DNA from 2 places in the Streptomyces sp. NPDC052687 genome. Region 1 is predicted to be linked to the other one. Evidence: riboswitches for the same ligand, from Rfam matches in the RefSeq annotation. Region 1 holds a riboswitch; the other holds the start of a gene.
The links. A riboswitch is a leader RNA that binds a small molecule or an ion and turns the genes downstream of it on or off. The one in region 1 is predicted to bind ZMP and ZTP.
Positions count from the first base shown of each region.

Region 2: it holds a riboswitch for ZMP and ZTP, as region 1 does, so the genes downstream of both, AB0K92_RS18485 (bifunctional 5,10-methylenetetrahydrofolate dehydrogenase/5,10-methenyltetrahydrofolate cyclohydrolase) here and AB0K92_RS01725 (glycine hydroxymethyltransferase) in region 1, are expected to answer to the same signal.

Region 1 is NZ_JBFATR010000001.1:353,795-361,231, reverse strand. It holds gene AB0K92_RS01730 (hypothetical protein) at 266-943, shown strand; gene AB0K92_RS01725 (glycine hydroxymethyltransferase) at 977-2,431, opposite strand; ZMP/ZTP riboswitch at 2,463-2,553, opposite strand; gene rocD (ornithine--oxo-acid transaminase) at 2,659-3,867, shown strand; gene AB0K92_RS01715 (glutathionylspermidine synthase family protein) at 3,880-5,064, opposite strand; gene AB0K92_RS01710 (hypothetical protein) at 5,080-5,445, opposite strand; gene AB0K92_RS01705 (PLP-dependent aminotransferase family protein) at 5,612-6,994, opposite strand; gene AB0K92_RS01700 (carboxymuconolactone decarboxylase family protein) at 7,042-7,437, shown strand, end outside.
Region 2 is NZ_JBFATR010000020.1:101,627-109,063, reverse strand. It holds gene AB0K92_RS18500 (ABC transporter ATP-binding protein) at 1-638, shown strand, start outside; gene AB0K92_RS18495 (hypothetical protein) at 681-980, opposite strand; gene AB0K92_RS18490 (nuclear transport factor 2 family protein) at 1,152-1,517, shown strand; ZMP/ZTP riboswitch at 1,561-1,645, shown strand; gene AB0K92_RS18485 (bifunctional 5,10-methylenetetrahydrofolate dehydrogenase/5,10-methenyltetrahydrofolate cyclohydrolase) at 1,668-2,516, shown strand; gene AB0K92_RS18480 (cytochrome P450) at 2,843-4,141, shown strand; gene AB0K92_RS18475 (glycosyltransferase) at 4,318-5,544, shown strand; gene AB0K92_RS18470 (helix-turn-helix domain-containing protein) at 5,686-6,345, opposite strand; gene AB0K92_RS18465 (YncE family protein) at 6,512-7,437, shown strand, end outside.

The sequences.
Region 1 (7,437 bases):
CGCGGGGATCGGGCGCGGTGCGGGGATCGGGCACGGGCGCGGGGATCGGGCGCGGCGGTGTGCACAGCACGCAGGCACGGCGAGCGGGCATGGACGAGGCACGAGAAGGGGCGCGAGAAAGTGCGCTGTGGGTGGGAACCCCGGCGGGCCGGGCGGTGTACCAGAAGTGACACGCGGCTCGGGGACGGGCCGCACGGGGATCACCGGGCTGGGGGTTCGGATGCGCGGACGGATGGAACGGGCGAGGGGCGGATGCCGTGGCCGCATGGCGTCGGCCGCGGCGGCGCTGGGAGCGGCGACCGCAGTGGCGTCGGCGGGAGTGGTGTGGAGCGCGCCGCCCGCGGTGGCCGGCGGGCCGACGAGCGTGCTGGTGGTCGCCCCGTCGACCACGGAGGCGGCCGGGCTGACCTACTCCGACGAGAAGTACGGCGAGCTGGACCGGCTGCTCGGCCGGCCGGGCGCGGGCAGCCGCACCGAGCCGCCGGAGGCCGACCTGACCGGAGCACGGCAGATCAACGTCACCTGGCTGCTGCACGACGTGGACCCCTGGCGCATGAACCAGGTCTTCGTGAACACCGGCTCCGAGACGGTCTGGATCCACACGGCGGCGACCCTGCCCCGCTCGGAGAACGGCTCCTGGCACCGCGCCGACCAGCCGGCCGCGCTGCGCGCGCTGCTGACAGAGCTGGGAGTGATGGGACGCTCCCTGTCGCACACCTCCGGGGAGCCCCGCGCGGCCGGTCCGGTGAGCGAGCCCGCGCCCTCCCCGGACCGGGCCGCCGCGTCACCGGGCACCGACAGCGGCTGGTCCTGGGCGCTGCCCGGGCTCGGTGCCGGACTGGCGATCGGGGCGGGCGGCTCCCTGCTGATACGCCGCGCGGCGGCCCGGCAGGACGCCGGACCGCCGCGTGAGGAGCCGCGACAGGAGCTGGTCGACCGCTGAGCCCGGCGGGAGCCGGTGCGCGGCCGCGCCCGGTCAGCCGAGGTCGATCTCCGGGTAGAGCGGGAAGCCGGCCACGAGGTCGGTGGCGCGGCGGGAGATCTCGTCGGCGACCTTCGGGTCGAGGACGTGGGCGGCCTTGGAGGGCGCGCCGGACTTGGTGGTGCCGGGCTCGGTGGTGGTGAGGACGCGGTCGATGAGGGCGGCGACCTCGTCCATCTCGGCGGTGCCCAGGCCGCGGGTGGTCAGGGCGGGGGTGCCGATGCGGATGCCGGAGGTGTACCAGGCGCCGTTGGGGTCGGCCGGGATGGCGTTGCGGTTGGTGACGATCCCGGACTCGAGGAGCGCGGCCTCGGCCTGGCGGCCGGTGAGGCCGTAGGAGGAGGCGACGTCGATCAGGTTCAGGTGGTTGTCGGTGCCGCCGGTGACCAGGGTGGCGCCGCGCCGCATCAGGCCCTCGGCGAGGGCGCGGGAGTTGTCCACGATGCGCTGGGCGTAGTCACGGAAGGAGGGCTGACGGGCCTCGGCGAAGGCGACGGCCTTGGCGGCCATGACGTGCGGCAGCGGGCCGCCGAGGACCATCGGGCAGCCGCGGTCGACCTGGTCCTTGAGGGAGTCGTCGCACAGGACCATGCCGCCGCGCGGGCCGCGCAGCGACTTGTGGGTGGTGGTGGTGACGATCTGGGCGTGCGGCACCGGGTCGAAGTCGCCGGTGAGGACCTTGCCGGCGACGAGACCGGCGAAGTGGGCCATGTCGACCATCAGGGTCGCCCCGACCTCGTCGGCGATCTCCCGCATGATGCGGAAGTTGACCAGACGGGGGTAGGCGGAGTAGCCGGCGACGATGATGAGCGGCTTGAACTCGCGGGCGGTGGCGCGCAGGGCCTCGTAGTCGAGGAGGCCGGTGGCGGGGTCGGTGCCGTAGGAGCGCTGGTCGAACATCTTGCCGGAGATGTTCGGGCGGAAGCCGTGGGTGAGGTGGCCGCCGGCGTCCAGGGACATGCCGAGCATGCGCTGGTTGCCGAAGGCCTGGCGCAGTTCGGCCCAGTCAGCGTCGGACAGGTCGTTGACCTGGCGGACGCCCGCCTTCTCCAGGGCGGGCAGCTCGACCCGCTGGGCGAGCACGGACCAGAAGGCGACGAGGTTGGCGTCGATGCCGGAGTGCGGCTGGACGTAGGCGTGGCGGGCGCCGAACAGCTCCCTGGCGTGCTCGGCGGCGAGCGACTCGACGGTGTCGACGTTGCGGCAGCCGGCGTAGAAGCGGCGGCCGACGGTGCCCTCGGCGTACTTGTCGCTGAACCAGTTGCCCATGGCGAGCAGGGTGGCCGGCGAGGCGTAGTTCTCGGAGGCGATCAGCTTGAGCATCTCGCGCTGGTCGGCGACCTCCTGGCCGATGGCGTCGGCCACGCGCGGCTCGACGGCGCGGATCACGTCGAGGGCGGCTCGGAAGGCGGTGGACTCGGTGGAGAGGGGAGCGGACGCGTCAGACATCAGGACCTCCGGACGTGGCGTTCGGCGTACACGGTTCGGCCCAGGCGCACGGCACAGTTTCCCGTTCGGGCCGCTCCCCGATGGTCGGTCCCATCCCAAGCGCGCCAGTCACGGCCCTGGGCTCAGCCTACCGGGCGCGCCGGAGAGCGCAGTTCCCGCGTCCATCATGCGAGCGAGGATAGGAAGGAGGGCGTCCTCACGCTTCCGGTTCACCTTCTGGAGGGGCCATGACCGCCACGGACGACCTGATCGCGACCGCCGAGGCCCACAGCGCGCACACCTATCACCCGCTTCCGGTGGTGGTCGCCAGTGCGGACGGGGCGTGGATGACGGATGTGGAGGGGCGGCGCTATCTGGATCTGCTGGCCGGGTATTCGGCGCTGAACTTCGGGCACGGCAACCGGCGGCTGGTCGAGGCGGCGAAGGCGCAGCTGGACCGGGTGACGCTGACGTCGCGGGCGTTCCACCACGACCGGTTCGGTGCGTTCTGCGCGCGGCTGGCGGAGCTGTGCGGGATGGAGATGGTGCTGCCGATGAACACGGGGGCGGAGGCGGTGGAGACGGCCGTGAAGACGGCGCGGAAGTGGGGCTACCGGGTGAAGGGGGTGCCCGCGGAGATGGCGAAGATCGTGGTCGCGGGCGGCAACTTCCACGGGCGGACGACGACGATCGTCAGCTTCTCCACCGATCCGGAGGCGCGGGCGGACTACGGCCCGTACACGCCGGGGTTCCAGATCGTGCCGTACGGGGACGTGACGGCGATGCGGGAGGCGCTGACGGAGAACACGGTCGCGGTGCTGATCGAGCCGATCCAGGGCGAGGCGGGGGTGCTGGTGCCGCCGGCCGGTTATCTGCCGGCGGTGCGGGAGCTGACGCGGGAGCGGAACGTGTTGCTGATCGCGGACGAGATCCAGTCGGGGCTGGGGCGCACGGGGCGGACGTTCGCGTGTGAGCACGAGGGGGTGGTGCCGGACGCGTATGTGCTGGGCAAGGCGCTGGGCGGCGGGATCGTGCCGGTGTCGGCGGTGGTGTCGTCGGCGGAGGTGCTGGGGGTCTTCCGGCCCGGGGAGCACGGGTCGACGTTCGGCGGGAATCCGCTGGCGTGCGCGGTGGCGCTGGAGGTGATCGCGATGCTGCGGTCGGGTGAGTACCAGGCGCGGGCGGCGGAGCTGGGTGAGCATCTGCACCGGGAGCTGGCGGCACTGGCCGGGACCGGGCGGGTGACGCAGGTGCGCGGGCGGGGGCTGTGGGCGGGGGTGGATGTGCATCCGCGGTACGGCACGGGGCGGGAGGTGTCGGAGCGGCTGATGGACCGGCGGGTGCTGGTGAAGGACACCCATGGGGCGACGATCCGGATCGCGCCGCCGCTGGTGATCGGGAAGGAGGACCTGGACTGGGGGCTGGCGCAGCTGCGGGCGGTGCTGGACATCGCCTGACGTCCGGGCGCGCTACAGGATCACGTGGGGGAGGAAGCGGGCGTACTCGTCGGTGATCAGGCCGGAGGACTCGCGGATGCCGAGGCCGGCCGCCTGGCCCTCGACGACCCAGGTGCCGAGGACGACGTGGTTGCCGTCGAAGGCGGGGAGGGGGGCGAGCTGCTGGTAGCAGCAGGGTTCGTCGCGGACGGCGGGCGGGGTGCCGGGCGGGTGGACGGTGACGCCGGCGCCTTCGCGGCCGAGCAAGGGCTTGGCGACGTAGCCGGTGGTGGCGGCGAGGTCGCGGGGGCCGTCGAGGTGGGCGGGGAGGAGGTTGGGGTGGCCGGGGTACAGCTCCCAGAGGATGGCGAGGAGTGCCTTGTTGCTGAGGAGCATCTTCCAGGCGGGCTCGATCCACAGGGTGGTGCCGGTGCCGCCGCCGTTGTCGAGGGTGTCGAGGACGTGGCCGGCGAAGCGGTCGGTGGTGAGCCATTCCCAGGGGTAGAGCTTGAAGCAGCTGCGGATGAAGCGCAGCCGCTGGTCGACGAAGCGGCCGGAGAGGCGGTCGAAGCCGATCTCCTCCATGGAGATCCAGGCGGTGTCGAGGCCGGCCTGGTCGGCGGTCTCCTTGAGGTAGGCGACCGTCATCAGGTCCTCGCCGAGTTCGTCGGCGCTGGAGTGGGCGAAGTAGAGGGGGCTGCCCGGCGGCAGGAGGCGGGCCTGCCGGCGCCAGGCGTCGATGAGGCGTTCGTGGAGGGAGTTCCACTGGTCGGCGCCGGGGAAGCGCTCCTCCATCCAGAACCACTGGGGGGAGGCGGCCTCGACGAGGGAGGTGGGGGTGTCGGCGTTGTACTCGAGCAGTTTGGCGGGGCCGTGGCCGTCGTAGCGCAGGTCGAAGCGGCCGTAGAGGGAGGGGAGTTCGGCGCGGCGGTGCCAGGCCTCGGCGACGGCGGCGGCCACGCGGGGGTCGGTGATGCCGAGGTCGGCGAAGCGGTCGGCGGTGACGATGTGGTCGGCCGCGGCGAGGCACATGCGGTGCAGTTCCTCGACGACCTCTTCGAGGGCCTCGATCTCCTCCAGGGAGAAGACGTAGTAGGCGCTCTCGTCCCAGTAGGGGCGCAGCAGGCCGTCGGGGTGGCGGGTGAGCGGGTAGATCAGGCCCTGTTCCTCGACGGTCTGCTGCCAGCCGGGGCGGGGCTCGGTGGTGCGGCGTTCCATGGGGCGGGGGCGCGCTCAGCCGCCGCCGCTGCCGGAGCCGGAGCAGCCGAAGCCGCCGCGGTCGACGGCTTCCTCGCGGCTGAAGGTGCCGTTGTCGGCGTAGCCGCCGCTGACGTCGGCGTCGTAGTACCAGGCGGCGTCGGCGTCCCTGCCGCGGCCGGTCTTCTTGCCCTTGCCGCCCTTGCCCTTGCCGTAGGAGGAGGAGCCGGAGGAGCAGTTCTTGTCGGCGATGACCTTGTAGCCGTTGAGGTAGTCGTAGCTGTCGCGGTCGACGCAGCGGCGGTCGGGATCGGAGCCGCAGGAGGTGAGGGCCGCGGCGATCACGCCCATCCCGCCGAGTACGACGGTGCTGGAGCGCAGCCGCCGCCGGTTGTCCGTCATATGGTTCTTCTCCCCGTCGTCCCCATCGTCCCCGTCGTCCGGGTCGTTCGCGTCGTTCGCGTCGTTCGCGTCGTTCGCGTCGTTCCCATCGCGACCGTCGTCCTCGCGTCGCCGGGCCCGTCGCACCGGCCCGTGATCATACGGTGCGTGATGGAGCATGGTCACATCAAGGCAGGACGTTGCACAGGGCTTCCAGGGTTCCCGCCCAGGCGTGGTCGGGCGGGGTGCCGTAGCCGACGACCAGGGCGTCGACGGGGTGGCCGACGGCGGCGGGGTGCCGGTAGCGGGCCAGGCCGTGCAGGGCGAGGCCGTGCCAGGCGGCCGCGCGGACCACGGACTGTTCGGTGCCGGGCGGGAGGCGGAGCACGGCGTGCAGTCCGGCCGCGATGCCGGTGACCGTCACCTCGGGGGCGCGGGCGGCGACGGCGGCGACCAGGGCGTCGCGGCGGCGCCGGTAGCGCAGCCGGGCGGCGCGCACGTGCCGGTCGTAGGCGCCGGAGGTGACGAACTCGGCGAGGGTGAGCTGGTCGAGGACGGGCACGGCGGAGCCGCCGAGCGCGCGGACCTCGTCCACCAGCGGCGGGGGCAGCACCATCCAGCCCAGGCGCAGCCCGGGGGCGAGGGATTTGCTGGCGGTGCCCAGGTAGACGACGTGCTCGGGGCCGAGGTCCTGGAGGGCGCCGACGGGCTGGCGGTCGTAGCGGAACTCGCCGTCGTAGTCGTCCTCCAGGATCAGTCCGCCGGTGCGACGGGCCCAGTCGACGACGGCCGCGCGCCGCTCGGGCCGCAGGGCCACGCCCATGGGGAACTGGTGGGAGGGCGTGAGCAGGACGGCTCCGGCGCGGTCCAGCCCGTCGAGCACGGTGCCGGACGCGTCGAACGGCAGCGGTGCGGTGCGCAGCCCCGCCCGCTCGACCAGGTCCCAGTGCACGTCGAGGCCGTACGACTCGACGGCGAGGGTGTCGAGGCCGCGCGCGTGCAGCAGCTGGGCGAGCAGGTGCAGCGCGTGGGCGAAGCCAGCGGTGACGACGATCCGGTCGGGGTCGGCGCGCACGCCGCGGGCGCGGGCGAGGTAGCCGGCGAGGGCGGTGCGCAGTTCGGCCCGGCCGCGGGGGTCGCCGTAGCCGAGGGCGTCGTTGGGGGCGGCGGCCAGGGCGCGGCGGGCGGCCTTGAGCCACTGGGCGCGGGGGAAGGAGGCGAGGTCGGGGGTGCCGGGGACGAGGCTGTACGCGGGGCGGCCGGTGCGGCTCGGGGTGGGGGCGGGGCGCCGCGCGGGCGGTGGCACGGGGCGGTCGGCGACGCGGGTGCCGGAGCCCTGGCGGGCGGTGAGCCAGCCCTCGGCGACCAGGTCGGCGTAGGCGCCGGCGACGGTGTTGCGGGCCAGGCCGAGGTCGGCGGCGAGGGAGCGGGAGGAGGGCAGCCGGGTGCCGGGCGCGAGGCGGCCGGTGCGGACGGCGTCGCGCAGGGCATCGGTCAGGCCCCGGCGCACTCCGCCGCCGGCCGGTTCGAGGTGCAGGTCGATGCCCAGAGTGGCCCACGGTTTCGGCATGGAAATGGACCATACGCCTGGGCAGCTTTCTTCCTAGGGTCGAGGGCATGACCACCGACACCGTGACCTACGCCCCCGCAGCCGCCCCCCGTCTGGAGTGGGCGAAGCTCGTCCCCGATGTCTACAAGGCGATGATCCGGCTCGACGCGGCCGCCCGGCAGGGCCTGGACCACACGCTGTACGAGCTGGTGAAGATCCGCGCCTCGCAGATCAACCACTGCGCGTTCTGCATCGACATGCACACCAAGGACGCTCTCGCGGCCGGTGAGAGCGTGGAGCGGATCGTCCAGCTCAGCGCGTGGGAGGAGTCCCGGCACTTCTACACGGAGCGGGAACTCGCCGCGCTGGAGCTGACGGAGGCGGTGACCGTCCTGACGGACGGGTTCGCGCCGGACGAGGTGTACGAGCGCGCGGCGCGGCACTTCGAGGAGACGGAACTGGCG
Region 2 (7,437 bases), on a different contig from region 1:
CGTTCGTCGGCCCGTCCGGGGCGGGCAAGACCACCGTGTTCTCGCTGATCGAGCGGTTCTACGACCCGGAGGAGGGCGTGATCACGCTCGACGGCCGGAACCTCGCGGACTGGGAGCTGTCCCGGCTGCGGTCGGCGATCGGCTACGTCGAGCAGGACGCCCCGGTGCTGTCAGGCTCGCTGCGGGACAACGTGCTGCTGGGCAATCCGGGGGCGGACGAGGACACGCTCACCCGAGTGCTGAAGACGACCCGGCTCGACGGGCTGGTCGCCCGGCTGCCGGACGGTCTGGAGACCCTGGTCGGGCACCGCGGCACCAAGCTGTCCGGCGGGGAGCGGCAGCGGGTGGCGATCGCCCGCGCGCTGCTGCGGCGGCCCCGGCTGCTGTTGCTGGACGAGGCGACGTCGCAGCTGGACGCGGTGAACGAGGCGGCGCTGCGGGACACGGTCGCCGATGTGGCCCGGACGACGACGGTCCTGGTGGTCGCGCACCGGCTGTCGACGGTGACGATGGCCGACCGGATCGTGGTGATGGACGCGGGCCGGGTCCGCGCGGTGGGCACCCACCGTGAACTCGTGGCCGCCGATCCGCTGTACGCGGAGCTGGCGGCCACGCAGTTCCTCGCCTCGACGGACTGAGGGTGCCCCGGCCGGGGCGGCGGCGCCCCGGCGTCCGGCCGGCTACCGGAGGGCGGGCACCAGCCCGAGCACGGGCGCGACCGGGGCGACGAGCTGATTCAGCTCGTTCAGCCGGTTGATCTGGTGGACGTTGCTGGGCTGCCGCAGCTGGGCGGAGGGCCGGGGCAAGGCGTCCTTGTGCTCGGCGGGCAGGTCGCCGACGGCGAGCGAGTCGAGGGCGCCGATCGGGTTGAGCTTGCCGGAGCCGGCGCCCGCGTCGGCCGCGTTCGCCAGGGGTGCGGCCAGACCCGTGATCCCGGCAGCGAGGGCAACGGCGGCGGCGATACGACGGGTTGAGATCAGCCTGGAGCAACGCGGGCCGCCCGCGCGCGGACACGGCCACCCGGCCGGGCTCACCCGTCAGGCGGCGTATCCGCTGCGCTTGCCGGGGCCGGGGAGGCGGAGGAGCCTCGTAGGTAAGGCCCTTCGCGGCCCGCCGCCAGACCGGGCCGCCCCCTTTTCGAGGAGGTCACGATGGGCACCGCGGCCACCCCCGGCTTCGACACCGAGACACTGCGCCGGGGCATCGAGGGACACAACTCGGCGACGCTGATGTCGCTGTACGCGGACGACGCGCAACTGCGGGTCGTCGACCGCAACACCCAGCCGAGCCATCCGCGCGTGCTGCGCGGCCGGGACGAGATCGGCGAGCTGCTCGACGACGTCTACGGCCGGGACATGTCGCACAAGCTGGAGGACTGTGTCGTCCAGGGTGACCGCGCGGCCTTCAGCGAGTCCTGTGAGTACCCCGACGGGGTCCGTGTGCTCGCCGAGTCGATGGTCACCCTGCGCGACGGCAAGATCGTCGACCAGACCATGATCCAGGCCTGGGACGAGTAGCACCGGGCCGGGCACCGCGCCGCACACGGCCTCGGTTACGCTGGTCCGGGGCCGTGACTGGCGCTGAGGTGGAGTACCACCGGGGAGCGGTCCACGTGGAGTCGATGCCGCGCGCCTGGGCGATCCGGTCGATCGACCCAGGAGTGGATCATGTCCCAGGCCCGGCTCATGGACGGCACCGCGCTCGCCCGGCGCATCGTCGAGGAGACCGCGAAGCGCGCGGCCGGCCTCACCGGCCGCACCGGCACGGCACCCTGCCTCGCGACGGTGCTGGTGGGCGAGGACCCGGCGTCCGTGACGTACGTGAAGATGAAGCAGAACCGCTGCCGGAAGGCCGGCATCGCCTCCCGGCACGTCGCCCTGCCCGCCACCACGACCACCGGGGAGCTGGTGGGCACGCTGCGCGAGCTGTCCGCCGACCCCGGCGTACACGGCATCCTGCTGCAGCACCCGGTGGGCGACCACATCGACGAGCGGGCCGCGTTCGAGGCGATCGCGCCCGAGAAGGACGTCGACGGCGTCACCTTCGCCTCCTTCGCCACGATGAGCTTCGGCCTGCCGGGCTTCGTCTCGTGCACGCCCGGCGGCATCATGCGGCTGCTGGACGAGTACGGCGTCGACCCGGCCGGGAAGCGGGCCGTGGTGGTGGGCCGCAGCGCGATCCTCGGCAAGCCGGCCGGGATGCTGCTGCTCGCCCGGGACGCGACCGTCACCTACTGCCACTCCCGCACCGCGGATCTGTCGGCCGCGGTGCGGGAGGCGGACATCGTGGTCGCCGCGGTCGGCCGGCCCCGGCTGATCCGCGGCCAGGACGTCAAGCCGGGCGCGGTGGTGATCGACGCCGGCTACAACCCGGGCAACGTGGGCGACGTCGACTTCGACTCGGCCGTCGAGCGCGCCTCGCTGATCACTCCCGTGCCGGGCGGGGTCGGCCCGATGACCATCGCCACGCTGCTTCAGCAGACGGTGGACGCGGCGGAGCGTCAGCTCGGGCTGTGACGGGCGGGAGGCCGGCGCCCGCCCGCGGCGCGCCGGCCTCCCGGTGACCGTGCGGCGCGCGCCGGCTTCCCCGTGACCGCTTGGCGTGCGGCGGCTTCCCCCGTGAGCGTTTGGCGTGCGCCGGCCTCCCGCGGGGAGCGTGTGACGTGCGTCGGCCTCCCGTCAGCGCTTGGCGTGCGTCGGCCTCCCGTCAGGCTTGGCGTGCGTCGGCCTCCCGTGGTGACCGTGCGACGTGCGCCGGCCCCCGTGTGGCGCGGCTCCCGGTGATCGAGTGATGCCGCGCACACACGGACGGTGTCCGCGTGAACGCGTGTTAGCGTCCGGCCGTGACTCTCTCGGCACCGGAAACGATCAGCCCCGACGGGGCCTCCCACCAGGCCCTCGACCTGCTCGATCTCTTCGGCGACGGCTTCGTCCGCGACCCGTATCCCTGGCTGGACACGCTGCGCGCCGAGGCCCCGGTGCACCACGACCCGCGGACCGGGCTGTGGCTGGTCAGCCGCCACGAGGACATCCGTCGGGTGCTGCTCGACCCGGACCTCTTCCACCCGGACAACGCCCAGCACGCCGTCACGCCGCTGCCGGTAGGGGTGCTGCGGGTGCTGGCCCGGGCCGGGTTCAACCTGCCGCCGGCGCTGGCCAACAACGGCACCGCGAGCCACCCCGGACTGCGCCGGGTCGTCACCCGGTTCTTCGACGCCCGGCGCGTCGCCGCCGCCGTACCGATGATCGAGCGGATCGCCGACGAGCTGCTCGCGGCGGCCGGGGAGCGGTTCGACGCCTCGGGTGAGGTCGACCTGTTCACGTCGTTCGCGCAGGTACTGCCGTGCCGGGTGCTGATGGAGCTGCTCGGCATCGACGGTGTCTCCCCCGCCACGCTGATCCGCTGGAGCGACGCCTCGCTGGAGCTGTTCTGGGGCCGGCCGACGGCCGAGCGGCAGCTCGAACTGGCGCCGCTGGTCGCCGAGTTCCACCAGTGGCTGACCCGGACCGTGCGGGCCGGCGCCGCCCAGCCCGGTTCGTTCGTCGCGGCGCTGGCCGACCACCGGTTGCCCGGCGGCGAGCCGCTGGACGTGCGGACCGCGGTCGGCGCGTGCTTCTTCGTGTTCGTCGCCGGGCAGTCCACCACCGGCCAGCTCATCGCCACGGTGCTGCGCCGGGCCCTCGCCGAGGACGGGCTGTGGTCCCGCGTCGCCGACGAGCCGGGCCTGGCCGAGGGCTGGGTCGAGGAGGTGCTGCGCCGCGAGCCGCCGGTGACGACGTGGCGCCGGGTCGCCGCGCGCCCGGCCGAGCTGGGTGGGGTGGAGCTGCCCGAGGGCGCCCAGCTGCTGCTGATGCTGATGGGCAGCGGCTCGGACCCGGAGGTCTTCTCCGCGCCCGAGCGGATGTGCCCGCAGCGGGCGAACGTCCGCCGCCACCTGGCCTTCGGTGTGGGCCGGCACCTGTGCCCGGGCGCGACCCTCGCGCGGACGGAGGCGGCGGTGGCGCTGCGTCAGGCGGCGCGCCGTCTGCCGCGGGTGCGGCCGGCGGCGGCCGAGGACGTTCCGATGCTCGGTCTGCTGTCGTTCCGGGCGCCCTTGCGGGTCGCGGTGGAGCGGCCGGGGCATCCGGACGCGGAGGCGTAGAGGGCTCAGGCGTAGGGGGCTCAGGAGACGTAGGGGCGGACTGCCTCCGGGTGGTGGGGAGCCATGGTCGCGGCCATCCTCCCTCGGCGGTCCACCCGCCGGGGCGAAGGAGACGGCGGATTCGCCCAAGGCGCGGCCGTAGCGGCGGCATACTGGCCGATGTGCGAGTGGCGATCATGACGGCGGGCTCGCGGGGTGACGTGGCCCCGTACACCGGGCTCGGGCAGGCGCTGGTGCGGGCGGGGCACGAGGTGACGCTGGTGACCCACGGGTGTTTCGAGCCGCTGGTGGCGGGCTCGGGAGTGGGCTTCCACGCGCTGCCGGTGGATCCGCGGGCCGAGCTGGAGACCTCGCGGGGTCGGGGGCTGCATGACGCCAGCGCGGTGGGCAAGCTGGTGCGGATGGTGGGGATGGCGCGGTCCCTGATCGGGCGGATGACCGATGACCTGCTCGCGGCGGCGCGCGCCAGTGAGGTGCTGCTGCTGTCGAGTTCGCTGGGGCCGCTCGGGCACACCATCGCGGAAGGGCTGCGGCTGCCGAGCATGGGGCTGTATCTCCAACCGCTCGCCGCCACCAGGGAGTTCGCGCCCGCGGTGCTCTCCGGCGGCTCCTGGGGTGCCGTCGGCAACCGGCTCGGCGGGCTGGGGGTGGGGCTGGCCGTGGAGCGGGTGTTCTCGGCGGCCGTTCCGGCGGTACGGGACCGTCTGGGGCTGCCGCCACGGACGCCGGGCGCGGCGTGGCGGGCCCGGGAGCGGGGGAACTGGCCGGTGCTGCACGGTTTCAGCCCGCTCGTCGTGCCCCGGCCGCGCGACTGGCGCGCCGGGCTCGGCGTGGCCGGGTACTGGTGGCCGTACGACCGTGACCCCCGGCTGCCGGCCGGGCTGGCGGACTTCCTCGACGCGGGTCCGCCGCCGGTCTTCGTCGGCCTGGGCAGCGCGACGGTGCCGGATCCCGGGCGGTTGAGCGGGGAGATCGTGCGGGCGCTGCGCGCCGCCGGGCTGCGCGGGGTGTTCCAGCGGGGGTGGGGCGGGCTGGCGGCGGACGGCGACGACATGCTGACCGTCGGGGAGGTGCCGCACTCCGTGCTGTTCCCGAGGATGGCCGCGGTGGTGCACCACGCGGGCGCGGGCACCACGGCGGCGGGGGTGCGCGCCGGGGTGCCCGCCGTTCCCGTGCCGGTGCAGTTCGACGCCGGGTTCTGGGCGTCCCGCCTGGTCGCCCTCGGGGTGGCGCCCCGCGCGGTCCCCCTGCGCCGGCTGACCGCCGCCGTCCTGACCCCGGCCCTCGTCCGCGCCACCCGCGACCGCGGCATGCGGGAACGGGCCCGGACGCTGGCCGCACGGGTGCGGCAGGAGGACGGGACGGCGGCGGTGGTGGAGTGGGTGAACGGGCTGCGCGGCTAGAGGGTTTGTGCGCGGCTGTGGCTTCGCCGGGCGGGGGTGAGAGACCTCGAGGTCGCGGTTGCTGACCTGGGCGTAGGACCGGTCGGTTGGCCGGCAGCAGATGTTGCCCGCGGCCGCAGGCCATGGACACGGCCGTCCGCCCTACTTCTGGGGGTTCCAGTCGACCGGGCGGAGGATGCCCAGGAGTTGGCGGACCAGTTCCGCCACGACCTCGTCGAGGGTGGCGTGTACCCAGCCGGCGGTCCAGTCGTGGAGGAGGCCGTTGACGCTGCCGATGAAGGCGGTGGCGGGGAGGTGGTAGTCGCGGGGCACGGCCTCGCCGCGGGCGGCGGCGGCTTCGGCCTCGGTGCGGATGAGGTCGACCCAGCGCGCCCGGCGGGCCAGGCGCTGCTCCTCCAGGCGCGGGCTGACGCCGACGATCTCGACGAAGGTGATCCGGACGCGGCGCGGATCGGCGGTGACGTTCGCGGCGTAGGCATGGAAGATGGCGGCGACGCGGTCGGCCAGGGGCAGCCCCTCGGCTTCGGTCACGGCGGCGCGGACGGCCTGTTCGGCCCAGTCGTTGACCTGGAGGTGGAGGGCGGCGAGGACGTCCTCCAGGGTGCGGAACTCCTCGTAGAACTGCCGGGTGGACAGGCCGGCCGCCTCGCTGAGCGCGGCGACGGTCGTGGCCCGGTAGCCCGGCCGGTCGCCGAAGAGCCGCAGGGCCGCGTCGAGGAAGCGGCGGCGCCGCTCGGCCTGCCGTTCCTCGGCGGACCGGCCGCCGTACCGCCCCGTGGGCGCTCTGAGCCTGCCCGTCACGTGCCTCCCCGTCCTCCGTGCGCTTCCGCCCTCCACGGTCGGCCAATTTTGTCGTGTACGCGGTCTTGTGGAGAAGGGCGCACGCTCCTTACTTTCCAGTAAGTCACTCTGAACGCCGCCGTTTTCAGTTTCCTCCGCCATCCCCCACTCCCAGGAGGGAGCAGTCATGCCTGCCCTCGCACGCAGACGGCTCGCCACCGTCGCCGCCGCCCTCGTGCTCGCCGCCACCGCCCCCGCGACCGCCGCCCAGGCCGCCCCCGGCTCCCCCGCCGCCCTGCGGGAGGTGCTGTTCGTCGGCAACAACTGGGACGGCACCGCCGATGTCATCGAGTCCAGCGGGGACTTCGAGCGGATCGGCCGGATCAACGTCGTCCCGGACAAGGAACAGCGGATGGCGGAGATCAAGGCCGACCCGATCAAGTGGATCTACTTCATGGGCATCCGCAACAGCGTCGGCGAGGGCCACGACCAGTTCGTGGACGACATGTACGCCACCCCGGACGGCTCGGCGATGGTCGTCTCGCGGCCCAGTTTCGCCGACGTCGTCTCCCTCGACCTGGCGACCGGCGCGGTCAAGTGGCGCTTCCCGGTGTCGGGTTACCGCGCCGACCACATGGCGGTCTCCCCCGACGGCACCCGCGTCGCGGTCTCCGCGTCCACCTCCAACACCGTGCACGTCCTGGACATCGAGACGGGCAGGCAGATCGGTTCGTTCGCCACCGGCGACAAGCCGCACGAGAACGTCTTCAGCCGGGACGGCAAGTACATCTGGAACATGTCCATCGGCGAGGTGAACACCGCCCTGGACGCCCCCTGGCTGGACTGGACGAAGGGCGACCGGCGCATCACGGTCGCGGACGCCACCACGTTCCGGCAGGTCAAGGTGATCGACATGCGGCAGCGGCTGGACGCGATCGGGCTGAAGGAATACTCCGACGCGGTGCGCCCGGCCGCGTTCAGCCCGGACGAGTCGAAGCTGTACTTCCAGGTGTCGTTCTTCAACGGCTTCTTCGAGTACGACGTCGCCACGGACCGGATCACCCGGACGAAGACCCTGCCGAAGAACCCCGCCACCAGCGAGGACCGCACCAC